DNA from 2 places in the Mesorhizobium sp. M0478 genome. Region 2 is predicted to be linked to the other one. Evidence: riboswitches for the same ligand, from Rfam matches in the RefSeq annotation. Region 2 holds a riboswitch; the other holds the start of a gene.
The links. A riboswitch is a leader RNA that binds a small molecule or an ion and turns the genes downstream of it on or off. The one in region 2 is predicted to bind cobalamin.
Positions count from the first base shown of each region.

Region 1: another riboswitch for cobalamin. It lies ahead of NKI64_RS26135 (aromatic ring-hydroxylating oxygenase subunit alpha); the one in region 2 lies ahead of NKI64_RS17370 (DUF1636 family protein).

Region 1 is NZ_JAMYRH010000013.1:171,187-178,344, forward strand. Features, by position in the region: gene NKI64_RS26120 (serine kinase) at 1-560, opposite strand, end outside; gene NKI64_RS26125 (PqqD family protein) at 713-1,135, opposite strand; gene NKI64_RS26130 (FAD-binding oxidoreductase) at 1,297-2,397, opposite strand; gene NKI64_RS26135 (aromatic ring-hydroxylating oxygenase subunit alpha) at 2,435-3,682, opposite strand; cobalamin riboswitch at 3,800-4,001, opposite strand; gene NKI64_RS26140 (DUF680 domain-containing protein) at 4,501-4,707, shown strand; gene NKI64_RS26145 (DUF680 domain-containing protein) at 4,773-4,976, shown strand; gene NKI64_RS26150 (DUF680 domain-containing protein) at 5,048-5,281, shown strand; gene NKI64_RS26155 (ABC transporter ATP-binding protein) at 5,354-6,466, opposite strand; gene bglA (beta-galactosidase BglA) at 6,534-7,158, opposite strand, start outside.
Region 2 is NZ_JAMYRH010000006.1:301,664-308,821, forward strand. Features, by position in the region: gene NKI64_RS17340 (four helix bundle protein) at 1-67, opposite strand, end outside; gene NKI64_RS17345 (NADH-quinone oxidoreductase subunit C) at 101-703, opposite strand; gene NKI64_RS17350 (NuoB/complex I 20 kDa subunit family protein) at 708-1,289, opposite strand; gene NKI64_RS17355 (NADH-quinone oxidoreductase subunit A) at 1,280-1,645, opposite strand; gene NKI64_RS17360 (winged helix-turn-helix domain-containing protein) at 1,973-3,196, shown strand; gene NKI64_RS17365 (DUF6348 family protein) at 3,226-3,918, shown strand; cobalamin riboswitch at 3,978-4,184, shown strand; gene NKI64_RS17370 (DUF1636 family protein) at 4,223-4,648, shown strand; gene cobW (cobalamin biosynthesis protein CobW) at 4,651-5,703, shown strand; gene cobN (cobaltochelatase subunit CobN) at 5,722-7,158, shown strand, end outside.

The DNA.
Region 1 (7,158 bases), on a different contig from region 2:
CCCGATTTGCCGGCACCGCCGGAGCCCGCCAGCAACACGCCCTTGCCATCGATGCCCAGCGTGCCGGCATGGGTGAGCCGCATGCCGCGCGCCGCATATTCCCAATGCAGGAAGGCGCGCAGCGGCGCCCCTTGTTCCCATGGCGGAAAGGCGTCGGCCGACATCATCAGCTGCGCCCCGACATGGCGTTGCGGATCATGGAACTGCCAGAAGTCGAGGTCATGATAGTAGCTGCCGCGCAATCCGGCCTCTTCCAGCCGGTTGGCAAAGGCATGATGGTTGTAATCGCCTCGGCCCCAGGTGGCCGGGGCGGGGACGCCATCGATGGCCGGGTGGGCGACGAAAATGCGGCAGCCGTCAGATGCAGACGGATTTTCCGGGGCCGGTATGAAGGCATGGCTCATGGCTTCCGCCAGCGTGCCATGGTCGAGGTGGACACTCAGGTCCAGTCCCGGCAACCGCACGCTGGCGGCAACGGGATAGAAGGCGGCGGCGCTTTCCGCGGCCGCCAGCACATGGCGGGCATAATCCGGCAGGGTTTGCAGCGTGATCAAAGGCATGTGTTGGTTGTTCAGCGTCCAGAATTGCGCCGGGTCGCCTGATGCATGTCGCTCGGGGTGGCCCCGGTTTTGAGACGACGACATGCATAAAATCAAAGATCTAAACCGCGTCGCCTGAGTCCGTTCAAACGCGACGCGCTTTAGGGAAACGATTATGCCTGTTTCACCGCCGGCCAGCCGAGAGGTTCCTCGACCTCATGGATCGGGTCGACAATGATGAGATCGGCAAGGTCGTCATGGACATCGACCTTGAGCGGCTCATTGCTGGCAGCAAGCGCAGACGACAGCTCGCCCGAAAGCGGTTGTGCCGGTGTTTCGGCTGGCGCAAGCAACCCGAAATCGAGCAGTCGGGCAACGAAGCTTTCGAGGTCGGCCAGGCTTATTTTTGCGGCGCCCGCGGCAGCTCCGACCAGCGCTTCAGTGGCGACGCCGGACGACAAAGCCTGCCAGACCCGGCTGCCGGAATCGGAAAAGCCGAAATACTTGCCGTTCGAAAGATCGAGAACGACGGCTTCGCCATCGAATGATTCGAAAACGATGTCCTTGCTTGCGACCGCGTAGACCCGCTGTTGCATCGCTGTGTCCCCCGTCCCATGCGCCCTGAAGGGATGCGCCGGCTTCACGGTCTGCCAAGCCCTTCCTAAGTGCGTCTAAATCACTTGGCCGTTGGTTGGCAAGACAAAGACCCGCGAATACAACGCCTGCGTCGGCGACCGTTGCGGCGAAGTCGACCGGCTCAAGCCTCGATTTCGAGCGCCGACAATGGTTTCGAGCAGCAGGCAAGGATAAAACCGTCATCGATCTCGTGGTCGAGGATGCCGCCATTGTGGCTCATCTCGACTTCGCCGGAGACCTTCTTCACCTTGCAGGTGCCGCACAGGCCGAACTCGCAGGCGGCGGGAATCCGCACGCCCGAGCTGCGCGCGGTCTGCAGCACGGTCTGGCCGGCGACGCAGCCGGCGTCGACCTCCGAAAGCGAGAAGCGGATCGGCGTCACGGCTTCGACAGGTGCAGCGATGCCGTCCTCGACCGGGGAGGCAAACGGCGCCGGAATTTCCTCCACCACAGGCGCGGCAAAGCTCTCCTGATGGTATTTCGTCATGTCGAAGCCGGCGGCATCCAGCATGCCGCGCACGGCGCGCATGAACGGATCGGGGCCGCAGCAGAAGATTTCGCGCTCGCGGAAGTCCGGAGCCAGCAAGGGCAGCCGGATCGCATCGATGCGGCCCATATGGCCGTACCAGCCTTCGCGGCTGGAACGTTCCTCGATCATGAAGCCGAGCGACAGGCCGGGCATATGGCCGCCGAGCAGTTCGAGTTCCTTGCGGAAGATGATCTCTTCGGCACGCCGCGCGCAGTTGACGAAACCGACATCGGTCCATGGCGCGCAGTCGTTCAGCCAGCGCAGCATCGACATCATCGGCGTCACGCCGGAGCCGGCGGAAATGAACAGGTATTTGGCCGCCGGGTGGCTGTGCAACGAGAAGTCGCCGGCCGGTCCGTAGGCCTTGACATGCGAACCGGGCACCAGATGGTCGAACATCCAGCGCGTGCCGATGCTGCCGGCCTGCGCCTTGACCGTCACCGCGATCGAAAACGGCCGCGATGGCGACGACGACAGCGTGTAGGTGCGCATCAGCGGCCCGTCCGGTGTCGGCAGTTCCAGCGTCAGGAACTGGCCCGGCTTGTAGCGGAACCAGGTCTGGTTGTCGGAGCGGAAGGTGAAGGTCTTGACGTCGGGCGCCTCGTCGCTGACGCCGATCACTTCCAGCACCTGCAGCCTATCGTTCCACGGCGCCATCTGGTCAAGATGGCGATAGAGCCCAAGATCCGTCATCGCATTCATCCTCTGGTCCCTCTTCGCCTGCTCCAGCTCACGCGACGCTGCGTAGCGCCGGCCGGCCGCCTTCGGCAAGGCGCGGGCCGATGAAGGCCGCGTACCATTCGACGAACTGGATCACGCCGCCCTCGTGCAGCTCCGAATAGGGGCCGGGCTCATAGGCCGGAGACAGGATGCCAAAGGCGTTTTCCTCGACGATGCGGCGGTCCTGGTCGTTGGTCTCGGTCCAGACATGGGTGAGCTCCTCAAGGTTGTAGTCGACCCCCTCGACCGCATCCTTGTGCACCAGCCACTTGGTCGTCACCGCGGTTTCGGTGGCGCTGATCGGCAGCACCCGGAAGGTGACCGCATGGTCGATCAGTATGTGGTTCCAGGTCGTCGGATAGTGGTAGTGCATCAAGGTGCCGATGCGGTCGGCGGCAACAGTGTCGGACAGGTTCTTCGTCACCGCGCGCTTTCCCGACATCGTGTAGCTGACGGCATCGCGCAGCAGCGGCGCGCGGGTGGCGCGGTATTGCCCGGCCGGATCGATGCGGAACTTGCTCGGCAGGCCCGCCGCCTCGCATTTCGCCCAGTGCGCCAGCATCTCCGGATCGCTGTCGGCGCCCTGCACGCCGGTCACCGTCGGCGCTTCGGGGAATGTCTTGCACAGCTCTGGATGATTGCCGGCGCAGTGATAGCATTCGCGGTTGTTTTCCCAGACCAGCTTCCAGTTGCCCTTCTCGATGATGGTGCTCTCGAAGGCGACCTTGGCTTCATTCAGCCCGTGCGGCTTGAGGTAGGGCTCTATCATGGCGCGCATCGGCGCAAAGTCGGCAGGTTCTTTTGCCAGGCAGATGAAGATATAGCCGCCGACGCTCTCGCAGGCGACGGGCTTCAGGCCGAACTGGCTCTTGTCGAAACCGTCGGCCATCTGGCGGGCAAACAGCAGCCGGCCGTCAAGCTCGTAGGTCCACTGGTGATAGGGGCAGACAAGCTTTGCCGCCATGCCCTTCTCAGTGTTGCAGACACGGCTGCCGCGATGGCGGCAGGAATTGTGAAAGGCGTTGATGTTGCCCTTCTGGTCGCGGACCAGCACCACCGGATAATCGCCGATCTGCACGGTGATATAGCTGCCGGGCTTCGGCAGTTCGCAATCATGGCCGATGAACAGCCAGTCGCGATACCAGATAAGCTCCATGTCGAGCTTGAAATAGTCCGGGTCGGTGTAGAAGGGCTGTTCCAGCGAAAAGCCTTGCTTGCGGCCGTTCAGGAGCCTCAGCATGTCGTTGCGCGTATCCATAGTTCTGTCCTCGTGGTTTAAGGACTGAACTTGGTGGTGATGGAGGAAGGATCGGACGCAGGCCGGCGCGGCGCCGGACATGCACTATCCACCTCTTGACCGCCCACCGCGATCAGTCGAGTCTATGCATCTCGGGCTGGTTTCCGGGCTCTGGAGTTGTCCTTGCGGACCATCGCGACACCTTCCCAGGCTCTTGCCCAGTGGTCTCCCGTTGCGACTTCAACTCCACCACCGTTGCGGGGGCAGCGCCGGATTCTGACCGGCTTCCCAATTCTCCGCTGCGTCGTCACGAAGCGGCACCTGAGATGCGATCATCTAATCACGGCAGCGATCGCGACGTCGGCATGAAAGCGACATCATATCCATGCGGCGCGACACGCGCGGCATACGCCCCCCGCCGCCGGTCAAAGAGCTGAGACGTTTCTTGCGACGCCATCATCGCCGTTTCGAATCGCTGCGGATCCAGTTCCGATCGGGGGCAAAAAGGGCTCAACGGTATCGAAAAGTTACTATTAGCAATCTCTAATCGAACCGAACGGTTCGTTTCTGTTGACAATGCGTGCAGGACGGTGTGAACGACGGCCCGGAAACCGACACCGGAGCGAACCACTCGGTCGACATAAGCAACTGAAAACAATGCGATAAATGACCATAGAGGAACTTCCTGGCACAATTTCAAGGTGCAGGACCGTGGTCCACACGGAACAACTTCGTGATTGGAAACCAGCCTATGGCTTTCCCACATCGGGGCTGTCCGAACGACGCGAATTCCTCCCAAGACACGCCGCTAGACGGACAGACAAACTGGAGTCCTAAAAATGAAAAAGATCATCCTCACTGCCGCAGCCGTTTTGGCGATCACCGGCAGCGCCTTCGCCGGTAGCGACAATTACGGTTCCAATGGTGCGAACCAGCCAGCCGTCTCGGTCGACAGCTCGTATACGGCTTCCATTCAGAAGCCGGCGCAGGCTGACAAGCAGCCTGTCGTTCAGGGCGCCGACCGCGACCTCTACGGCAATCGCTGATCCCGACCAAAGAAGGGCGGCTAACCCGTCGCTCTCGGGATCCCAAAAAATTCAGGAGTATTGAAATGAAAAAGATCATCCTTGCTGCCGCCGCCGTTTTGGCCATCTCCTGCAGCGCTTTCGCCGGCAGCGACAACTACGGTTCGAACGGCGCCAACCAGCCTGCGATTACGTCGACCGATAGTGGCCATACGGCTTCGGTTGAGAAGTCGGCTCCAGCCGAGCAGGCGCCTGCCCACGGTGCAGACCGTAACCTTTTCGGCCGCTAAAAGCCGGTTTCCAGCACGTGGCGGGCTTATCCGCTGCAGCTGGCGGCATCAGAAAAATTCAGGAGACTAAAATGAAGAAGATCGTTCTTGCCACCGCAGCCGTTCTGGCTGTTTCGAGCGCTGCCTTTGCCGGCAGCGACAATTATGGCTCCAATGGCGCCAACCAGCCGGCCGCTGCCGTCGACACCACCCGCACTTCGTCGACCGGCACCAACTCGGCGGTCTACAAGCTGCTGAACTCGTCGAACGACCAACAGAAGTTCGTTCCTCAGAGCAGCGACAGGGATCGGTTCGGCAACAACTAACAGCCGAAGCTTAAAAAAAGAGCGGCGGGCCTGGCCCGCCGCTCTTTTTTATGCCTGTACGACGCAGCTATCTCAAGCCGCCTTCACTTCCACCGGCTTGAGCGAGAAGGAGTGCCCATCGGCGTCGAAGATGTGCAGGTCCCCGGCATCCGCGGTCAGTCGCAGCTTTGCCCCGCGCTTGACCTCGACATTGCCGGGCAGCTTGGTCACCAACGGCAGGTCAGCGCGGCCGATATCGACATAGACAAGCTGCACCTCGCCGAGTTGCTCGACATAGTCCACCACGCCCTCGAAAAGATATTCCGCGCCGGTGGCGGCCGACAGATCCTCCGGCCGCACGCCGAAGCTGACTGCCGCACCCTTTGCTGACGCCGGCGTTGCAATCGGCACCGTTGCCTTGCGGCCGCCGACATGGCTGACGATTGTCGGGTTGCCCGTCCTGTCGATTGTCGCCGGCAGGATGTTCATGGCCGGCGAGCCGATGAACTGGGCAACGAACAGATTGCCGGGCCTCTTGTAGAGGTCCATCGGCGTGCCGACCTGCTCGATATGGCCATCCTTCAGCACGACGATGCGGTCGGCGAGCGTCATCGCTTCGACCTGATCGTGGGTGACGTAGATCATGGTCGTGGCAGGCATCGATTCCTTGAGCTTGGCGATCTCGATGCGGGTCGCGACGCGCAGCGCCGCGTCGAGATTCGACAGCGGCTCGTCGAACAGGAACACTTTCGGATTGCGCACGATGGCGCGACCGATGGCGACACGCTGGCGCTGGCCGCCCGACATCGCCTTGGGCAGGCGGTCGAGATATTTGGTCAGCTGCAGGATTTCGGCGGCCTGCCGCACCCGCTTGTCGATCTCGGCCTTGCTTTCCTTGCCGATCTTCATCGAGAAGGCCATGTTGTCGTAGACGGTCATGTGCGGATAGAGCGCATAGGACTGGAACACCATGGCAATGCCGCGCTTGGAAGGCGGCACGTCGTTCACCACCTCGCCGGCGATCTTCAGCTCGCCGGAGGTGATCTCCTCAAGCCCGGCGATGGACCGCAGCAAGGTCGACTTGCCGCAACCCGACGGGCCGACGAAGACGATGAACTCGCCCGACTTTATGTCGAGGTCGATGCCGTGGAGAATGTGCAGATTGCCGTATGATTTCTTCACCTGTCTCAGCGTGACATCGGCCATAATTTCCTCCCAGTGATTTCCCTAGAGAACCTGGATTTCCTCAAAAAATCCAGTTTCGTCAAAAAACTCAGTCGATGCGCCCGAACCAGGCGCCGTAGCCGCCGAGGCGGATGGAACCTGTGCCGGATTGTCCCGAAAAACCGTGCCCGGCCAATGGCAGCAGCGCCTGACCACCGAGATCGACCTCGGCCGGCTTGCTGGCCAGATTGAAGACGCAGACGATCTGCTCATTGCCCTCACGGCGGGTGAAGGCGACGGTGTCGCCCTCGCTTTCGATGAACTCGATGTCGCCTTTGGCCAGGGCCGGATGCTGGCGGCGGAAACCGAGAAAGCGCCGGTAGTGCTCGAGCAGCGAGGCCGCGTCGCCCTGCTGAACATTGACCGCTTGCGACAAATGCTTGCCCGGCACCGGCAGCCAGGGCTTGGCCGTCGAAAAGCCGGCATTGCTTGCGGTTGCATCCCACACCATCGGCGTGCGGCAGCCGTCGCGGCCCTTGAATTCTGGCCAGAAGCGAATGCCGTAGGGGTCCTGCAGATCCTCGAACTGCAACTCGGCTTCGCCCAGCCCAAGCTCCTCTCCCTGATAGAGGCAGACCGAACCGCGCAGCGACATCAGCAGCGCCGAGATAACCTTCAGATAGGCAGCCGGGTCGGCCTCGTCGGCGGCCCAGCGCGAGGCCGGACGCATCACG
Region 2 (7,158 bases):
CCTCAGCAAGCGTCATCGCCGATTGCCACACCTTCAAGTCGCGATAAGATTCGATCCGTTGCTCCAAATCTTTTGCTACTGACTACTCACTACTTCCTACTCACTGTTTCGCCTTCTCATCGCCCGGCAGGACGTAGTCCGTCCCTTCCCATGGCGAGAGAAAATCGAAGTTCCTGAATTCCTGCTTCAATTCCACCGGCTCGTAGATCACGCGCTTGGCTTCGTCGTCGTAGCGCACCTCGACGAAACCGGTCAGCGGGAAGTCCTTGCGCAGGGGATGGCCCTCGAAACCGTAGTCCGTGAGGATGCGGCGCAGGTCCGGATGGCCGGAGAACAGCACGCCATAGAGATCGTAGGCCTCGCGCTCATACCAGTCGGCGCCGGGATAGACAGCGGTGAGCGACGGCACCAGCGTCTCTTCGTCGGCCTGCACCTTGATGCGGATGCGCAAATTCTGCTTCGGCGAAAGCAAATGATAGACGACATCGAAACGCTTGACGCGCGACGGGTAGTCGGCGCCGCAGATATCGATGATCGAAATGAACTGGCAGCCCGAATTGTCACGCAGGAAGCTTGTCACCTCGATCAGATTGTCTGTAGCAACCGAGATCGTCAGTTCGCCATAGGCAAGCACCGCATCGGTGACGCGGCCCGGCAGCTTTTCGCCGAGATAGGTCGACAGTTCGCTCAGGGATGCGGCCATGGGTCTACCGTTCGATCGTGCCGGTGCGGCGGATCTTCTTCTGCAGGAGAAGAATGCCGTAGAGCAGCGCTTCGGCGCTCGGCGGGCAGCCGGGCACATAGATGTCGACCGGCACGATGCGGTCGCAGCCGCGCACCACCGAATAGGAATAGTGATAATAGCCGCCGCCATTGGCGCAGGAGCCCATCGAGATGACGTAGCGCGGCTCCGGCATCTGGTCGTAGACCTTGCGCAAAGCGGGGGCCATCTTGTTGGTCAGCGTTCCCGCCACGATCATTATGTCCGACTGGCGCGGCGACGCGCGAGGAGCCACGCCAAACCGCTCCGAATCATAGCGCGGCATCGAGGTGTGGATCATCTCGACGGCACAGCAGGCGAGACCGAAGGTCATGAACATCAGCGAGCCGCTGCGTGCCCAGGTGATCAGCGCCTCGGTCGAGGTGACCAGAAAACCCTTGTCGGCCAGTTCATTGTTGATCTCGAGGAAGAACGGATCGTCGGAACCGACCGGACGTCCGGTATTGGGGTCGATCAGGCCTTTGGGCTTCGGCGCGACGAGCGTTCCGGAACTGTCGTTCAATCCCATTCCAGCGCTCCTTTTTTCCACTCATAGGCAAAGCCGATGGTCAGCACCGCCAAAAACACCATCATCGACCAGAAACCGAGCATGCCGATCTTCGAGAACGACACCGCCCACGGAAACAGGAAGGCCACTTCCAGATCGAAGATGATGAACAGGATCGACACCAGGTAGAAGCGGATGTCGAATTTCATCCGGGCATCGTCGAACGAGTTGAACCCGCACTCGTAGGCGGAAAGCTTCTCCGGATCGGGATTGCGATAAGCCACCAGGAACGGCGCGATGATAAGCGCCAGGCCTACAACTGCGGCCACGGCGATGAAGAGGACGATGGGCAGGTATGAACTGAGGAGTACGTTCATGCTCGGCTTTCCGTTGGCGGCCAATCCACTTTGATTACAGCAACCAACCCTAATGCGGAAGCGCGACAGTTTAACCGCTGAACCGTTTTAGGTGCCTTTGCTGCAACGCGGCGAGGGTTAGCGCACGGCTTTCAGCGAAGCAAGTCAAACCTTGTTCAAAAGACAGTGCTGGACGGCAGGCCGGGAAAAACTGGTCCGATCTCCTCCTGTTTGATTTCCTTCATCTTTCACTCCACTTTTGTCTCCTGACACATCTCCCGCCATTTGCCTGCTAGCATGACCGGAATCGCCGGCTAAAGTCGGGAAAATGGTTCGAGGCAAGACACTTTGACGAAGGACAAAATCTCACTCCCCGCGGCCAGGCGCATCGCGCTCGCCGCGCAAGGATTTCTCGATCCCCGCCCGGTCGGCACGCCCGATCGCCGCCACCTCGCCCGCGTGCTGTCGCGCACCGGCTTGCTGCAGATCGATTCCGTCAGCGCGGTGGTGCGCGCCCACTATATGCCGCTCTATTCGCGGCTTGGCCCCTACCCGCTGGCTTTGCTCGACAATGCGGCCATCACCCGCAAACGCACGGTGTTCGAATACTGGGCGCATGAGGCCTCGTTCCTGCCGGTCGAGACCTACCCGCTGATGCGCTGGCGCATGCAGCGGGCCGAGCAAGGCGACGAAATGTATCTCGGCCTCGCCAAATGGGGCCGCGAGCACGCCGCCTATATCGAAGAGATCTACCGCGCGGTCGCCGAGCGCGGCCCGATTGCCGCTTCGGCACTGGAAGGCCAGAAAGGTTCGGGCGGCTGGTGGGGCTGGAGCCACGCCAAGCACGCCTTCGAATGGCTCTTCTGGGCCGGACGCATCACCACGGCGCACCGCCGTGGCTTCGAACGCTTCTATGACCTGCCCGAGCGCGTGCTGCCGCAGGCGATCCTCGATCTGCCGGTGCCGACCGCCGAGGACGCGCACCGCGAATTGCTGCGCATTTCTGCCCGCGCCCACGGCATCGCGACGTCGGGTGACCTGCGCGATTATTTCCGCTTGTCGCCGGCCGACATGAAGGGCCGGTTGGAGGAACTGGTCGAGATGGGCGAGTTGCTGCCGGTAAACGTCGAAGGTTGGGACAAGCCGGCTTACCTCTATAGGGACGCCCGCCTGCCGCGAAAGATCGAGGCCCGCGCCTTGCTGGCCCCCTTCGATCCGGTGGTCTTCGAGCGCGCGCGCACCGAGCGTCTCTTCGATTTCCGCTACCGCATCGAGATCTACACCCCGGCCGACAAGCGGCAATATGGCTATTACGTGCTGCCTTTCTTGCTCGGCGACAAGATCGTCGCCCGCGTCGACCTCAAGGCCGACCGGCCTGCGAGTGTCTTACGCGTCCACGCCGCCTATGCCGAAGCAGGCGCACCGCCTGAGACCACCGCACAGCTTTTCGAGGAACTAAAGGAGATGCAGGGCTGGCTTGGCCTTGAGCGCATCGAAGTGACGCCGGCCGGCAATCTGGGGCCGGCATTGGCTAGCGAGAGAGATGGCCAACCCTTGCAGCGTCTGTCATAGACGCCTCAATAAGCCTCGTAGGTTGTGCAATGGCATCGGACAAAGTGCTCGACATGATCCATGGCGCCCTCATTGCGCATGGAATAGATGCAGTCCGCAGAGATAGGGACGTCATGCTCCAATCGAAGCAGCTTCGGTTTGAGGCTGAGGTGTTCGAGACGAGTTCTGACCGGCTGGTCCTGGAAATCTACATTTTTTCTCCGCTGCTTGATGTTCAGCCGGTCATTGAATCCTTTGCTGGCTTCGGCGACACGCGCGAACAGGAACTGAACCAGGCGTTTGAAAAGTTTCTCCGTGGTGTTTTCCATGTGGCCATTGAGGGACTGGCCGATCACGTCTGCGAGAACATGCAGGCCGAAATAGAGCTTTGGCAGCGAAGCAGCGCCAGTTGGAAGATCTGGCGAAAAGATGCCCGCTGGAAAATCTATAGCGGCCCGGTCATTTCCCAGGCCACAACCGAGCTATGCTCGCTGACACCAGGCTATCCAGCATTCTATGCCAAGCTGGAAAAGCTGTTCACAGCTTCGGTACCCCCCGGAAGCCATTTTGTCCGGACCTTTCTGGCAGGCTTGAAGGGCACGCTGATTAGTGCCGAAGTCCTTCTGGACAACGCGGTTTGGCATGAGGGACAGAATCTGGCTGTCGGTCATGACTGGGACTATAGCGATGGCTATCAAGCTATCCGACAGGTCATCCTGGCACTGCCGGAAGCCGGGACATGACAGCCCCTGCCGACATCGCCATGTCGTAGCCGTGCGTTGACACCGCTGCCTGCAAAAGCCTAAAATCCGCTCCAGACGGTCCCCTGCCCGCAACGGCAAGGGCCAAGAGGGAATGCGGTGCGGGACGAAAAAATCCCAAATCCGCGGCTGTCCCCGCAACTGTAAGCGAAGAGCCAAGGCCGAAAGCCACTGGGTAACACCGGGAAGGCGGCTAACCAAGGCAATGACTCGCGAGCCAGGAGACCTGCCGTCTGAGACAAAGTATCCGATCGCCTGGCGGGTTTCCGGGCAAGGAGCACGGTTTTTGGACCAGAACAGCAGTTTTTCGGCTGGCACAACGGACATTGCGTCCGGCGACAACGACGCCCTGACCGGCGTGACCGTCATCGTCTGCGCCTCCTGCCGCGATGAGACCGGTTCCGACGCCCATCCGCGCGCCGGCGAATTGCTGGCTGAGGACACAGGCCGCGCCGCTGCCGGCGATATCCGGGTCCGCACCGCCGAATGTCTCGGCAATTGCAAGCGCCGCCTCAGCGCCGCGATCCTGCGCGATGGCTGCTGGAGCTATGTCTTCGGCGATCTGACCGCAACCAGCGGCGCCGACCTCGTTACCGGCGCAAAGCTCTTCGCGACTTCGGCCGACGGCCTCATCCCGTGGCGCGGCCGGCCCGATAGCCTCAAGCGCGGCCTCGTTGCCCGCATCCCACCCCTCGACATGCTGAAGGACTGACGATGAACGCTTCAAACCCGGCCGCCAACCTCTCCCGTGTTCCCTGCACTGTCGTTACAGGCTTCCTCGGCGCCGGCAAGACGACGCTGGTCCGCCATCTCCTGGAAAATGCCGGCGGCAAGCGCATCGCCATCATCGTCAACGAGTTCGGCGACATCGGCATCGACGGGGAAATCCTGAAAGGCTGCGGCATCGACACCTGCCCCGAGGAAAACATCGTCGAACTGGCCAATGGCTGCATCTGCTGTACAGTCGCCGACGATTTCGTGCCCGCCCTCGACAAGATCCTCGCGCTGACACCGAAGGTTGACCACATCCTGATCGAGACCTCGGGCCTGGCTCTGCCCAAGCCGCTGGTCCAGGCGTTCCAGTGGCCGAGCGTGAAGAGCCGGGTAACCGTCGACGGTGTCATCGCCGTGGTAGACGGCCCGGCGCTGGCCGAAGGCCGCGTCGCCAACGACATGGACGCTTTGCAGGCACAGCGCGCTCAGGACGAGACGCTCGACCATGACGATCCTGTCGAAGAAGTGTTCGAGGACCAGATCGCCTGCGCCGATTTGATCATCCTGTCGAAGAGCGATCTGATGGACGCCCCCGGTTCGGCCCGCGCCAACGCCATCATCAATGAACATTCCGCCCGCGCGGTAAAAATCGTGCCGACTGCGCATGGCAAGGTCGACCCGTCGGTGCTGCTTGGCCTCGGTCTCACCGTCGAAGACGACATCGAGAACCGCAAGTCGCATCACGACGGCGCTTTCGATCATGAGCATGACGATTTCGACACCTTCATCGTCGACATCCCCTCGATCGCCAATCCCGACGACCTGGCCAAGCGCGTCGCCACCGCCGCCGAACAGGAAAACGTGTTGCGTGTAAAAGGCTTCGTCGATGTCGGCGGCAAGCCGATGCGGCTTTTGCTGCAGGCCGTCGGCCCGCGCGTCAATCATTACTATGACCGCGCCTGGGCGGCTGAGGACGACCGCCGCTCGCGTCTTGTCGTCATTGGCCTGAAAGGACTGAACCGCCCGGCGATCGAGCGTATACTCGCCGGCTGATCCAAACCACGAGCCGAAATGCATATACTCACCACCACATCCGCCTCGCTCGACGATCTCGCCGAGCCCGTCGATCTCGGGCAGACGCCGGCGGATATCGTGGCGCTGTCCTTCACCGACAGCGACCTCGCCGGCCTCGCGGCGGCGTGGAAGGCCGATGCCGCCCGCCTGCCGTCGATGCGGCTGGCGGCGCTGCGCGACCTGCGCCATCCCATGTCCGTGGACCTCTGGATCGACAGCGTCGCCCGCCACGCCAAGGTGATTTTGGTGCGCATCCTCGGCGGCTACGACTGGTGGCGCTATGGCTGCGACCAGCTTGCCGCGACTGCCCGTGCGAACGGCATCAAGCTGGCGCTGCTGCCGGGCGAGAGCCACGACGAGGATCTCAGGCTGATCGAAGCCTCGACGCTGCCCCGCGCGGAGCTGGACGGCCTGCTGGGCTATTTCCGCGAGGGCGGGCCGGAGAATATGGCAGCGCTGATGCAGCGGCTGGCGGGGTTGGCTGGGCAGGATGCGGCGGCGGCTGAGCCGGTCAGCGTGCCGAAAGCCGGGTTTTATGAGCCTGGCTGCGGCGTGGTCGAATTTGCCGATGTCGGCGTTCCGTCACACCCCCCTCTGTCCTGCCGGACATCTCCCCCTCAAGGGGGGAGATCAGCCGTCACCACAGCCGGCTCCTCTTCGGCCCCGTTGAACAGGAAGCTGTCTGGGTCATCTAAGATTGGCGAAACCGTTGACGACAGATCAATCTCCCCCCTTGCGGGGGAGATGTCCGGCAGGACAGAGGGGGGTGGGCGGGAACTCGGCGCAGACAACATCAACTCTCCCATCATCCCCATCCTCTTCTACCGCTCGATGCTGCTGGCCGCCGATGTCGCGCCAATCGATGCTCTCTTTGATGCACTCCGCCAGCGCGGCATGAGACCGGTCCCGATCTTCGTCTCCAGCCTCAAAGACCCGACCTCCCTGGCCTTCGTCGAAACTGCTCTGGCCGCGCTCAACCCCGCCGCCATCATCACCGCAACCGCCTTCGCATCCGGCGCCGAACCGGGCGTCGAAACCTTGTTCGACCGCGCCGGCGTGCCCGTCTTCCAGGTCATCGTCGCCACCACCCGCCGCGACGTCTGGGACAACAACCAGCGCGGCCTGGCGCCCGCCGACCTCGCCATGCATGTCGTGCTGCCCGAACTCGACGGCCGCATCCTCGCCGGCGCGATTTCCTTCAAGGGCGAGAGCGAGACCGACCCGGCGCTCGGCCACCGCGCCTTCGCCAACCGCCCGGAACCGGATCGCGTGGCGCAAGTGGCGGACAGGCTAGCGGCGTTCACACGGTTGCAGCAGACGCCCCGCGCGACGCGTAAGTTGGCGATCCTCATTCCGGACTATCCGAGCGCGCCCGGCCGCACTGGCTATGCAGTGGGCCTGGATGTGCCGTCCAGCGTGCTGGCCATGCTGCAT